Regions from separate parts of the Enterococcus sp. DIV0724b genome, predicted to be linked through region 2. Evidence: riboswitches for the same ligand, from Rfam matches in the RefSeq annotation. Region 2 holds a riboswitch; each other region holds the start of a gene.
What was found. Region 2 has a riboswitch for magnesium ahead of IGJ02_RS03820 (LCP family protein). Riboswitches for the same ligand answer to the same signal wherever they lie in the genome.

Region 1 (3,205 bases), 560 kb from region 2:
ATTATGCATGGCATAATAAGCATTAGAGGTTTGAAATCCCTTGCCAGTTGGATCGATAAAAGGATTTTGCATTACTTCAAAACGTGTTACTAAATAGCTGAATTTTTGAGGCATCCAATCAGTGGGAATCGACAATAAAAGAACCGTCCCTAACCGTTTTATTGCAACAAAGCCAACTAAAGCAAGTGATGTAAACAAAGGAGAAAGACCACTAAATAAAAACAATACTAAAACAAGAATAAAAATCATTGAAGCACCAGCTATATTTGGCTGTAAAGCAACAAAAAACATAAAGAAAATCGAAACCAGTAACGAGCGTTTGTGGTTTTTAAACGTAAACGGAACTAAGGTATCATTTTTAGACAAGTTAGAAGATAAGTACAATACAAGGACTAAAGGAACTAACTCAGACGGCTGAAATAAAAGAACACCTAAATTGATCCATCGTTTTGCACCACCAACGCTTGTTCCGATAAAAGGCAACGCAACAATTGAGAGAAATGTTAATGCCAATAGGAAATACATCATCTTGGGTTTGCGAAGAACGCTCAAATTGACTCGATATACAAAACTCATGCAAAACAAACTAAAAAGAAAATACATTGATTGTTTGATTGCTTTACTTGCGGTCCCTAATTCACTGTCCAGCAATTGATAGGAACTTGAGCTATAGACCATCAGAATACCTACAACACATAAGATTAAATAAGGGATCAAAATATAAAAATCGACATAATGCAGTTTGGATAATCTTTTAGGCCAGCTCATCGTGAGGCTCCATCATTCAAAAAGTCTTGAATGGCCAGTGTATTTTGTTTTTCATCTACTTCCAAGACACTACCAGCATCGGTATAGTCGTTAAAGGCCCAGCTCCCTTTTACTGGCACAGATAACGTTTCTAGATTTTTTACTTTTCCTGTGAGAAAATCTTTTGCTAAATCTACAAGGAGATCACTTGGAATGTTTGTGTCTAAGTAACCGACCGCTTCACCAGCAATTTTTGGTAACTGCATAAAAGCAACTGCATCCTTAGATTGCTTAGCTAGAGCATCCATGACTTGCTGTTGTCTTCTGACACGTCCAAAATCTCCCTCTTCATCCATTCTAAAACGAGCATACTGCAGTAAAGTATTACCGTCCATGATTTGTTTGCCTTTTTTGATATCAACATTGTCTAAGTTGATGTCTTTTTCCGCATCAATTTCAATTCCTTTGGGGTAAAGTTCATTGATCAATCGGATAAAGTTATTAAAATCAGCGGATATATAATAATTGATTGGTAAACCAAAAGAATCATTAAGAACTTTGCGGGTTAATTCTGCTCCGCCATAAGCATAGGCAGCGTTGATTTTTTCTAAACCATGACCTGGTATGGATACATAAGAGTCCCTCATGATCGAAATTAATTTTGGCTGTTTCGTTTCGCTATTATAATGAGCGACCATCAATGTATCTGCACGTCCGCCATCTTCATCATCTTCACGCCCATCGTCACCTATTAGCATGATTGTGATCTCTTTCGTATTTGTTTGTTGATCACCGGAAAAATTATTATTCTTAGTCTTATTTACTTGAGAGAGAGCCATTTTCTTTCCGTTATGAAAGGTGATTGCAGTATAACTCCCGATTCCAGTCAGAAGTAAGATAATACTAAGAAGTATACAAATTAAGAATTTCATTCCTGTTTTCATTTTTTATTCCTCGCTAATCATTTTAATTGATCGTCAAATAAAGTTCGGCTTTAGGAATTGTTTTAGATGGGGATAAAGAGTTCTTTTTGCTGTGAATAATAAGTGACAGACAGTCAAAGTCTAATTTCGTCAACCTGTAAACCGTCACCTCCAAAATCAAAAATACTGTCACCATTATTTATCAAAACAAAAAAACTTCGCTTAAATAACTCAGCGAAGGGGGATTGATTTCAGCACAAAGAGAGCTTATTATCATTCTCATCGTTGAGTTTTAGCACTATGAAACGTAAAAAGCAGAGCTTTTAGCTACTTTGTGAAAAGCCTTAATTCGACAATTCCTGTCCTACCCATTACTGTCTTTCGACATTTTTGAGCAGTAGCCTGTGTTTCCATAGGAGCCTCACCTAACAAGTTATTTAGATCGCCCTAAATATAGTGAATATCGTCATTAATGTCAACTACTTAAGTATTAAATTTTTTATAATAAAAAGTGAGAAAATAGAATAATCCGTGTTGTTTTATCATTTGGCAGATAGGAAATCAAATGCGAGAGGGGCTACTTTAATTTGTCAAAGGCAAGCGCAAATTTGATGCATTTTAAGTTAATAGCCTGACAATTTCGTTTTCTTTACTCTTTCTTAAACTTATTAAAAATAAAATAGAAGTGTCAGAGCCAAGTAAAGAATCATAAAATGCTAGATGAGTGTGCATCAGAGTTAAATTTTCTGTAAGATAGAATAAGTGGAAGAATGCGCTTTTTAGTTTCTCTCATGGTGAAAAACCCGATGATTGTGAAAGGATTAGAACCATTTGCACAAGGAATCATTGTGGATTTTGGTGTCCAAATACAGGCGATTTTAAGTGTTTTGAGTGGTGAGTACACACCATCAGAATTGTTACCTTTTCAGATGCCGGCAGATATGGAGAAGGTTGAACAAGAAGAAGATGTGCCACTTGATATGCTTTGCTATAAAGACAAGTTAGACCACGTTTATGATTTTGATTATGGCATGGATTTTGAAAAACGAATCGAAGATGAACGTGTGAAATATCTAAAATAGCATGTTTTTGAACAGTGACGAAACCTAAAACGTTTCGTTACTGTTTTATTTTTCGTCAATCAAATCATTAAACAAATAAAAATATGCGTGCTATAATGAAAAAAGTGATACAAGTCATGTAACTGTATTATAAAAAAAGATTTTTTTATTGTTTAATAACGAATGTTTCTTTTTGTATTAACGTTTTTTTGAAAAAGAAACATGATTATAAAAGGAGTGTAACACATGGCGGAAAAAAGCAGAAATGGCGCTAAAGTGATTGTAGAGAGTTTGAAAAACCATCAAGTTGATTATGTTTTTGGGATTCCAGGAGCAAAGATCGATGGACTATTTAATGCATTAGTGGATGACGGACCTGAATTGATCGTAACGCGTCATGAACAAAACGCTGCTTTTATGGCAGCAGCTGTTGGACGTTTGACCGGAAATCCGGGTGTGGTAGTTGCAACAAGT
Region 2 (3,205 bases):
CTTTATTGTCTCTTCATTTTTGATATAATAGATAAGGAAATAGATAGAGGCGTAAGAAAGGATCTGTAAGAATGAAAAAAGCATTAATTAGTAAAACAGTGAATTTATTAGATGGTGGTTGCAATGCTTGTGGAATTATTGAGGATGAAAATTATACATTGACGATAGACGAACAAGTTATTCCTTTAGAAGCATTGACAGTCAATTCTTTGATAACTGCAATAGCGTTAAAAAATGGCTACAAACGTGAATACGAGATAGATGTTATCGATGATTATACGTTATATAAAAAAGAGGATCATCAAGTTACGCTCAAAGAAGAATATGATTTTCTGACGTATACAAATGGGGCAGTGGCAATTGAAACAAGGGATCAAATTACGGACGAGAAGAAATTAGTGGAAAAGGTGAATGAAATATTAGTAGCTTTTTTTAATGTGGAAGAATTGGCGTTTTGTTTTTAAACTACTTTAACGAATGATATCATAGCTTTATTTAGAAACTAGATACAAAAAAATGCTTGTTTTTAACCTTAAAAACAAGCATTTTTTTGTTATTCTATTTGAAAAAGTTCTGACATTCCGATTTTTTCAAATCTTTCTTGTGAGTCAGAAGGTGTTTCGTCATGATCGTAAACCAATAGCTTAAAATCTTCTGTTTTTGGGATTCGTTCGAACGTTTCGCTGTCAGTCAAGAGGATTATTTGCTGACAAAGCCATTCAAGAACCATTTCAATATCTTGCTCATCTTCCACCCAATCATCAAATAGGTGAAGGGAGGCAAAACGTTGATTTTCATCCCAGTCACTGGAATTGTATTTCATTTCTTCTAATTGTATGTTGCTGTGACCTCTACTTGCATAATAATTTGTTGTTTCTTGCCAAAGATCTACAGTATTAAAACAAAGGTTTATTTCACCTTCTTCATAAATATTACAGTCTAATGCAAATGCATAAAAGGTTTCGTCGGAATGATCTAATAAAAAGTTGTCGATGCTATCGGTTAAAAAATTAAAAAAGTACTCTTGTTGTTTTTCTAAAAAGTGTTCCATGCGTATCCTCCAAGTGTTCTGTCTTTTAAACATTGAAACAGATAAAGGGAGGAATGTCTATCTAAAGTTGCTTTTTAAAGTGAAATAGGTATTTTTTAAGAAAATGTAAAGATTTTTTCATTTAAAATAGTTGTTGTCATAATTTACTTTTACTGCAGTGTTAGGTACAGAATAGTTATATTTTAATAACTTAGTTTTAAATTGAACAGCATTTATAAAATTTAATTTGACTTTGTGATTCGATACGCTTATAGTTTAAAATGAATTAAATACTTGTTAGGTGAGGCTCCTATATAAACACAGGCTACTGCTCAGAAATGTCGAAAGACAGGTACGGGTAGGACAAGATTCGTCGAATTAAGGCGTTTTTCAAAGTAGCTAAAGGCAATGCTTTTTACGTTATATAGTGCTAAAACTCAACGAAGAGAAGATCTAGATAAATTGCAAATTCATGGCGAATGCCATGTGTTTAAGTCGCCGTATTCTGATCCCTTCGCTGAGTATTCTTGGTGAGGGATTTTTTCTTTTAGCTAAGAAAAAATGCAATTATCTAATTTTAGTCAAGATTAAACAAATCGATTCAATTTTTATGTTTAGAAAGGAATAAACAATGAAAAAATCTGTAAAAATAGTGACGATTACATTATTATCAATTCTACTTGTAGTTGTGAGTGTAGGCTGTTATGCGGCGATTTCATTCCAAACAGCCAAAGAAAAGAGTGAATCAAAACTTTCCAATAAAAATGAAAACTTTACTGGAGATGAACAAACGAGCGATAAACAAATAACTGTTATGGTCGTTGGGAATGATTCGAGAGATGATGACGAGGATCAAGGTCGTTCAGATACGTTGATGGTGGCTCACTATGATGGAAAAACGAAACAGCCTAAATTGATTTCAATCATGAGAGATAGTTATGTAACATTTCCTGATGGTGGACAAGATAAAATAAATGCAGCATACGCATATGGCGGCGCACAAATGACTAAAGATGTGTTGAAAACCAACTTTGATTTACCAATCAATTACTATGTGGTAATGGATTTTAAAGAGTTTAGTGACATCATTGATGAACTTTATCCAAAAGGGGTCACAATCGATGCTGAAAAAGATATTAATTTAGACGGTGTAGACATTCTTAAAGGAAAGCAAACTTTGCATGGGAATAGTTTATTGCAGTATGCTCGTTTTAGGATGGATGAAGAAGGTGACTTTGGTCGGATCAGACGTCAACAACAAGTGATGGATGCTTTAGTTGAGCAGTCTAAAGATTTGATTCCAGTATGGGAACTACCTCAAGTTGCTGGAAAAATGGTTGGGAAAATTGATACAAATGTACCAACAAGTTTATTGATCGATTTGGCGAAAGATTTTCTTTCTGGAAAAGTGAAGCCATTAAAATCATTATCAGTTCCTGTAGAGGGGACATGGAACTTTAATGATTATACTGAATCTGGAAGCGTGATCGAGCTTGATGAACAGAAGAATGCTGAAGCGATTCAGGAGTTCATGAAGGATAATTAAAAATACAATTGTACAATTAAAAAATTCGTTTGCTCTCTTACATAGTGAGTAGACGAGTTTTTTTGTATAATACTCAAACAAATTAGCTTTTTTCTATGCGATAAGTGCATGCGTATGCTATTCTTTAAGAAAACGGTTTACTATTTTAGAAAGAAGGATTCTACTATGAAAGTCGTGATTATAGGGGCTTCATTTGCGGGAGTATCTGCTGCTTTAGCGATTAGAAAAAAACATCCCAAGGCTGAAATCCATTTAATTGATAAGCAACAAACAATAGGTTATTTGCCTGGAGGAATCAATCTGTATTTCAATGAAACGATCGGTCCTATTGAAACAGCTCAGTTCATTTCAGAAGAACAGCTAGTAGATAACGGTATTTCTTTGTTGTTAAACGCAGAAGTCGTCAGTATGGATTCAAAACAGCGTATTATTAAGTATGAAAAACAAGAATCTGATTTTTTTATGTCATTTGACAAACTGATTTTAGCAACAGGTTCTAGTCAGTGGTCCCAGAAAATTCTCGGTAGTGATTCAGAAAAGGTTTTAAAATATAAATTTTTACAAGGAGTAGTAAACGCAATCGAACATTTGGAAAATAGTAATACAGTCGCATTGATCGGCGGTGGCCA
Region 3 (3,205 bases), 650 kb from region 2:
CTAAAACTCTGATCAATGAAATAACAGACAGCTTTGTATAAACGTTAGCCATCTAGAACTTCATAATGTTATCTCTATTTTAGGAATCGGACTGATGGAAAAAGAGGATCTATTATCGGAGAAATTTACTTAATTACCCTAGAAACAAATAGACAATAATATTTAGTTTCTTCAACAGATTTCTCTATCCATAAGTCCTTGATCATCTGACTACTGTCATCCATTTGTTTCCATCTCCTTTAGCGTTATATGTTTGATGATTCTAGTCTTCGCGTGTTGTTTTTTGTACAAATACGTTTCTCAAATTTTTTTAAGATCACTTGTCCATCTGAGTAAGCATAGCCAATACGTTTATACCCAAAATGATCATAAAATCCCCAAGCTTGCTTACGACCAGTTAAAAATATGGTTTGAAAATTCATCAGATCTGCTATTTTTTCAGCAAATTCAAGTAATTGTTTTCCTATGCCAAATCCTTGATACCGATCATCAATCGCAACTTGTTTGATTTGAGCTACTGTTTGGCTTCTTTTAGAAAGAAGTAAAGTCCCCACAACTTTCCCTTCAACCAGCGCAACCATATGAATATCCTGTTTTTCATTGACAGGTAATTCTTTGATCCATTCTTTCCCCGCACTAGTTTTGAGTAGCTTATTTCTTAAAAAGATTCCTTGCCAATATTCTTCACTGTTCCAATTAATGATTTTGACCATCACTGTTTTACCATTTTGATTCCTCCATTCTTTTAATTGCTCATTTGATTAATTTCAATGACTTCTGATAGTTGAGATAATTCTGAAATAATCGTATTGACTGCTAGTGTGCCATTTCTGGTTGCTTCGATTTCTAAAAATAGTCTTACTTTTTTCCCTGCCAAATCAGTACAGGAAAATTTTGTGAACGTTAAGCAATATTTATCCAGTAACTGGATAATTTCTGTTCTAAGCATGACTTCACTTGTATTGCTGGCAATAACTGATAGATAATGAATCGAATCTGTTTGTGCCTCCTCTCTTTGAACAGTTAAATCGTCTATTTTAAATGATAAATTTCTTAATAAAATATTGACTAACATTAAAGCGAATGCACATATCATTCCTTGAATAACAAATCCTGCTCCAATTAAACTTCCAACAGCAGCTGAACACCATAATGTTGCCGCTGTATTAATACCAGTCACGCTAAATCCTTCACGTAAAATCACCCCTCCAGCAAGAAAGCCAATCCCACTAACTACTTGGGCCGCGATTCGTGTAGGACTACTATCGTCTTGGATCAACGTGGATAATGAAACGAATTGACATGAACCAAATGTTACTAACGTCATTGTTCTCATTCCAGCTAGTTTTTTTCGCCATTGCCGCTCAGCCCCAATGACCATTCCTGCAAAAATACTGGCGATAATGTTGATTAAAAATTCATAGCATACTCCTTTCTTAGATTTGTTGGTATGTTTAGTAGTGACTCACAAGAATGGAAACTGCACTCTCTTCGTTCGCAAATTACTGTTTCTCAGCTATTCTGTCCTTCAATTCTCAAGTTAGGAATTGATAAGATCGAAATGAAATATAGTCATTCACAGCATTTTTCACTGTGACGAAACTTTGGTGAGCAAGCAAAAACCTTCCGCCAAAACTCAGCGGAAGGTCATAAATAAGCGCACAAAAAAAAGCCTGCATGATCTAGTCGTTGAGTTTTGGCACTATACAACGTAAAAAGCAGAGCTTTTAGCTACCTTATGAAAAGCCTTGTAATCGACAATCCCTGTTCTACCCATTGGCATCTCTCGATGTTTTTGGGCAGTAGCCTGTGTTTGTATAGGAGCCTCACCTAACAAATCTATTTAGTTATCTTACAGGTGAAACTATACCATCGTTTTAAAACAAATGTCAATGTTTTTTTATTTAATTTTTTAATGAAAAATAATTTTTGATTTATAAAAATAAAATAACCGCTGTTACAAAGTACTTATTCACGTACTTTATAATAGCGGTCATACATTTCAAAATTATTAAATTTTTTCAACTTTGACAACTGAATTTCCAGCCACTTGAGGTGGGATCGACATTGTCATCGCAGGTAAGCCGACTAAAGTAAATTGAATCTTATCTCCTGTTTTTAGATCATTTTCTGTGATTCCATTGGCCAATTGTTCCTTCGATACATTCAAAATAACACCATCGTTTTTCATCATAGCACTAATTTTTTCTGGATCTTCAACGGCTTCGACTTCTTTTAAAACCAAACGGGTCGATTGATCCACTGTATCATTTTTTTTAGCATCTTCAACTAAAACTGCTGTGAATACCGATTGAGATTTTTCTTGATCTTTAGTGTTCGATGTTTCATTGGTGGTTTGATCTTTTTTACTGCTCATCGAGGTCTCTTCACTTCCTTTTGATGAATCTTTTTTATTTTGTGTGCATGCCCCTAAAGAAATCAATGTGAACACCGCTACTATTGTCATTACGATTTTTTTCATCGATATGTCCTCCAATACTGATACTTTATTATAAACTATACAAACTATCATAGTCCAATACGATCATTCGTTATTTAAAGAAAATAAAAAAACGACAGAGACACATTCATTGAATTATGTCTCTGTCACATAAAATTTGGATAAATAACAAGGGTAAAATTAAATTCTATCCATTTCGTCGATCATTACCAGACATTGTAATCTCTTGTGCTAAGTAACGAATACGCTCCATGATTCGACGAGCTTTTAAAGGTTCTTGTTCTCCACGTTGGGTCACAGATAAATGTTTCTCTAAATCTTTCAAATTCAGATTTGATGAAAAAAATGTTACTAATTGTTCCTGCATACGGTATTGCAAAATAACACTTAATACATCATCACGAATCCAAGAAGTCATTGATTCTGCACCAAGATCATCGATCATTAAAACAGGGGATTTCTTAACAGCATCAAGTTTTGGCCCCACCATATCTTTACCGATTGCTTGTTTCATTTCGACAGTAAAAGTTGGGAAGTGCACGATTGTTGTAACAAAACCACGTTCGGCTAAGCTATTGGCAATCGCACCTAATAAAAATGATTTTCCTACACCAAATGTACCTTGAAGATACAGCCCTTTATGAAATTCTTTAGCATTCGATGTATACTCATTTAAAAATTTCATTGTTTCAGCCATTGCTTGAGCACGTCCCTGTGACGCCGTATCGAATCGACTTAAACTAG
Region 4 (3,205 bases), 580 kb from region 2:
CCAACAATGTCTTTCCAATATTTTTCCAGCTGGAGTAGGTTGACATTCAGAACCATTTCTATAAAATAGCGAAGTGCCGATTTCATCTTCGAGATTTCTTATTTGTTTACTCAGTGCAGCTTGTGAGATGCCTAGTATATCACTGGCTCTAGTAAATTGTTTTTGTTCGCAGAGGGCCAAAAAGTAATTTAAATGAGTTAATTCCATGATTTCGTGCTCCTTTCAATGGGAAATTAAAAGATAAATTGAAGTTGCTTTATTAGATAGTCATGTGTCTTAGAACGTGTAAAACTTGAGGCATAACCAATAGAAATATTTCTAAAAGGCCCATCGATGATTTCAACAGAATTAACATTCAAGTAATTAGGAAGTGAATCTGTTAAGGAGTATGGTAAAAGCGCTACACCAAAGTCTTGATCGACTAAGTTTAAAATGGATATTGTTGAAGGTAGTTCATAATGATGATTGTATTTAAGTTTAGGATGAGCTGTTTCTATCCAAGAATCAATTACTATTTTTTCATAAATTTGATTGGAATAATTTATTAGCGGGATTTGAAGTAAATGCTCCGCTGAGACTTCATCTAAGTCAGAAAATTTGTTGTTATTACTGATAAAAAGCACATATGATTCAGATAAAATTAAGTCACTCATTATCTTAGGATTTGTTTCAGAGAGGATTCCGATTGCTATATCAATTTCTCCTTTTTCCAAAACTTCTTCTAGATTGTTATAATAGCAATAATCGATTGAAACAGAAGGATAGTTCGTGTGAAAGTCAGTTAATAATTTTGCCATTAGATAATCAGTGTCAGCCAAATTAGTTCCAATTCTGATAAGTGCAGTTTCGCCACTATGAACAAGCTGATTAATTTCATCAATAGCCATTTCAAACTCGTGAAAAATATTTTCCCCTCTTTTTTTTAAAACCATCCCTTCAGGTGTTAACGTATTATTACCGTAATCTCTAGTTATTAATTGTGCATTCAATTCCTGCTCTAATTCTCGAATATGAGTGCTTAAATAAGGTTGAGAGATGCCTAATTCTTCTGAAGTTTTTGTGAAGCTTTTATTTTTACATAATGCTAAAAAATAATCTAAATGTTTTAGTTTCATTTGCTCATCCCCTTCATTCGAATAAAAAAACTCGTCTCTTACAAGATAAAATAATTTTTTCTGAAATAGTTGTTTTTTTTTAAAACTAAATAAAAAATTAATAGTACATTAAATGAAAAAGGAAAAGGCCCCTTCAATTGGTGATAGCAAACCAATTGAAAGAGCTTCTATCAGTATATTCTAACTGATAAAAAAATGATGAACTTTTTTGCTTATGCACTGTAAATAAGTTATTTACTCATTCATTATAGACTTGAAGACAAAGTTAAACTATTTCATTTTACTTATAGTGGTATTCCTTTTTAGGTAATCAGGTATAAAAATCATTGAGACCATAAATCCCACCTCGCAGGAAAGACGAAGTGGGATTTATCAGAGTTTACTTTGTAAAAAGGAGTATGGATTTATGCATAAACGAAGTTGGGAAGTTCGTTTATACAACTATCATAAATAAAAACATAAAAAAAGACTATTCAGTTTTATTTATAAATATATTCTTTTTTCTTAATGATTTCGCATAAATCTAAAGACTTATTAAAACTACATTCAAAAAAAGTTATAGCTATATAATTTTTTTAGTCTATAAAATACTAGTATAAATCATTAGAATAACAGTGTAATTCTTCTTGTTAGGTGAGGCTCCTATACAAACACAGGCTACTGCCCAAAAATGTCGAGAGACGCCAATGGGTAGAACAGGAATTGTCGAACGAAGGCTTTTCTTAAGGTAGCTAAAAGCAGATGCTTTTTACGTTGTACAGTGCCAAAACTCAACGATTACGAAGACTCACGGCAAAGCGGGCTGAGTTTTCAGTGCGCTCTTTTTGTGTGGAAAGGATGTGGTTAAGGTGCCAGAAGATAGTTCGATCAAGCAGAAATCAACGAAAAGAAAAGAGGATAATCCAGATGCAAAAAGAAATGAAGAACATGATCCATGAAAAAGCTTATCAAAAATTAGCAAATCTATCTATTGATAAAGTCTTAGAAAGTTTTTCCTCTTCGTGGGATGGGTTGAAAGCCAGAGAAGTCCAGCGTTCAAAAGAACAGTTTGGCGTCAATAAAATCACGGATGATAAAAAGAAATCAATTGTCTATACTGTCATAAAATCTTATGTCACACCGTTTACTGTGGTATTAATGATTCTGGCAACCATTTCGTTTTTTACCGAATATGTCTATGCGGAGCCAAGTGAAAAAGATATTGCCGGCGTTTTGATCATGCTTGTTATGGTTTTATTGAGTGGCACTATGACATTAGTCCAATCGGTTAAGTCCAGTAACGCTGTCAATAAACTACAAAATATGATCCAAATCACTGCAACAGTCACTAGAGAAAATAAAGAAATGGAAATTCCTATGGATCAAGTAGTTTGTGGGGATTTAGTGAAACTTTCAGCTGGAGATATGATTCCAGCAGACCTTCGTTTGATTCATGCAAAAGACTTATTTGTATCACAATCAGCTATGACGGGTGAAAGTTTCCCAGTTGAAAAAAAAGTTAAAAATTTTGTTTCAACCAATAATAACCAAACAGATTATGAAAATCTACTATTTTTAGGAAGTAATGTAGTTAGTGGTAGCGGAGTAGGTGTAGTCGTTCGTGTGGGTGACAATACATTATTTGGAAAAATTGCCCAAGATGTAGCGGATGATGAGAAAAAAACCAGCTTTGAATTAGGTGTGAATAAAACGACTTGGTTGTTGATTCGTTTTATGATGGTCATTACACCAGCAGTTTTTTTGATCAATGGCATCACAAAAGGCAATTGGAGTGAAGCGTTGATGTTTGCGATTGCGACAGCAGTTGGTCTTACGCCAGAAATGTTACCAATGATTGTTACGACTAATTTAGTTAAAGGCTCTAGAGATATGGCAAAAGAGGGCACGATCATGAAAAACGTCAATGCCATTCAAAACTTTGGTGCCATGGATATTTTATGTACAGATAAGACGGGGACATTAACCCAAGATAAGGTGATTTTAGAATATCATTACAATACGTCATGTCAAGAAGATCGAGAAGTGTTGCAATCAGCCTTTTTAAATAGTTATTTTCAAACGGGTCTTCGTAATTTGATCGATAAAGCAAT

Region 1: it holds a riboswitch for magnesium, as region 2 does, so the genes downstream of both, IGJ02_RS06355 (LCP family protein) here and IGJ02_RS03820 (LCP family protein) in region 2, are expected to answer to the same signal.
Region 3: it holds a riboswitch for magnesium, as region 2 does, so the genes downstream of both, IGJ02_RS06775 (MgtC/SapB family protein) here and IGJ02_RS03820 (LCP family protein) in region 2, are expected to answer to the same signal.
Region 4: it holds a riboswitch for magnesium, as region 2 does, so the genes downstream of both, mgtA (magnesium-translocating P-type ATPase) here and IGJ02_RS03820 (LCP family protein) in region 2, are expected to answer to the same signal.

The regions. Positions count from the first base shown of each region.
Region 1 covers NZ_CP172890.1:1,367,083-1,370,287, forward strand. The annotation lists gene IGJ02_RS06350 (FtsW/RodA/SpoVE family cell cycle protein) at 1-768, opposite strand, end outside; gene IGJ02_RS06355 (LCP family protein) at 765-1,691, opposite strand; M-box (ykoK) riboswitch at 1,941-2,110, opposite strand; gene IGJ02_RS06360 (hypothetical protein) at 2,477-2,752, shown strand; gene alsS (acetolactate synthase AlsS) at 2,978-3,205, shown strand, end outside.
Region 2 covers NZ_CP172890.1:808,726-811,930, forward strand. The annotation lists gene IGJ02_RS03810 (DUF4809 family protein) at 72-464, shown strand; gene IGJ02_RS03815 (DUF4303 domain-containing protein) at 554-1,051, opposite strand; M-box (ykoK) riboswitch at 1,317-1,485, shown strand; gene IGJ02_RS03820 (LCP family protein) at 1,662-2,576, shown strand; gene IGJ02_RS03825 (FAD-dependent oxidoreductase) at 2,742-3,205, shown strand, end outside.
Region 3 covers NZ_CP172890.1:1,460,414-1,463,618, reverse strand. The annotation lists gene IGJ02_RS06780 (GNAT family N-acetyltransferase) at 246-713, opposite strand; gene IGJ02_RS06775 (MgtC/SapB family protein) at 746-1,393, opposite strand; M-box (ykoK) riboswitch at 1,675-1,845, opposite strand; gene IGJ02_RS06770 (hypothetical protein) at 2,012-2,482, opposite strand; gene dnaI (primosomal protein DnaI) at 2,649-3,205, opposite strand, start outside.
Region 4 covers NZ_CP172890.1:1,386,226-1,389,430, forward strand. The annotation lists gene IGJ02_RS06435 (LysR family transcriptional regulator) at 1-207, opposite strand, end outside; gene IGJ02_RS06440 (LysR family transcriptional regulator) at 234-1,115, opposite strand; M-box (ykoK) riboswitch at 1,734-1,904, shown strand; gene mgtA (magnesium-translocating P-type ATPase) at 2,022-3,205, shown strand, end outside.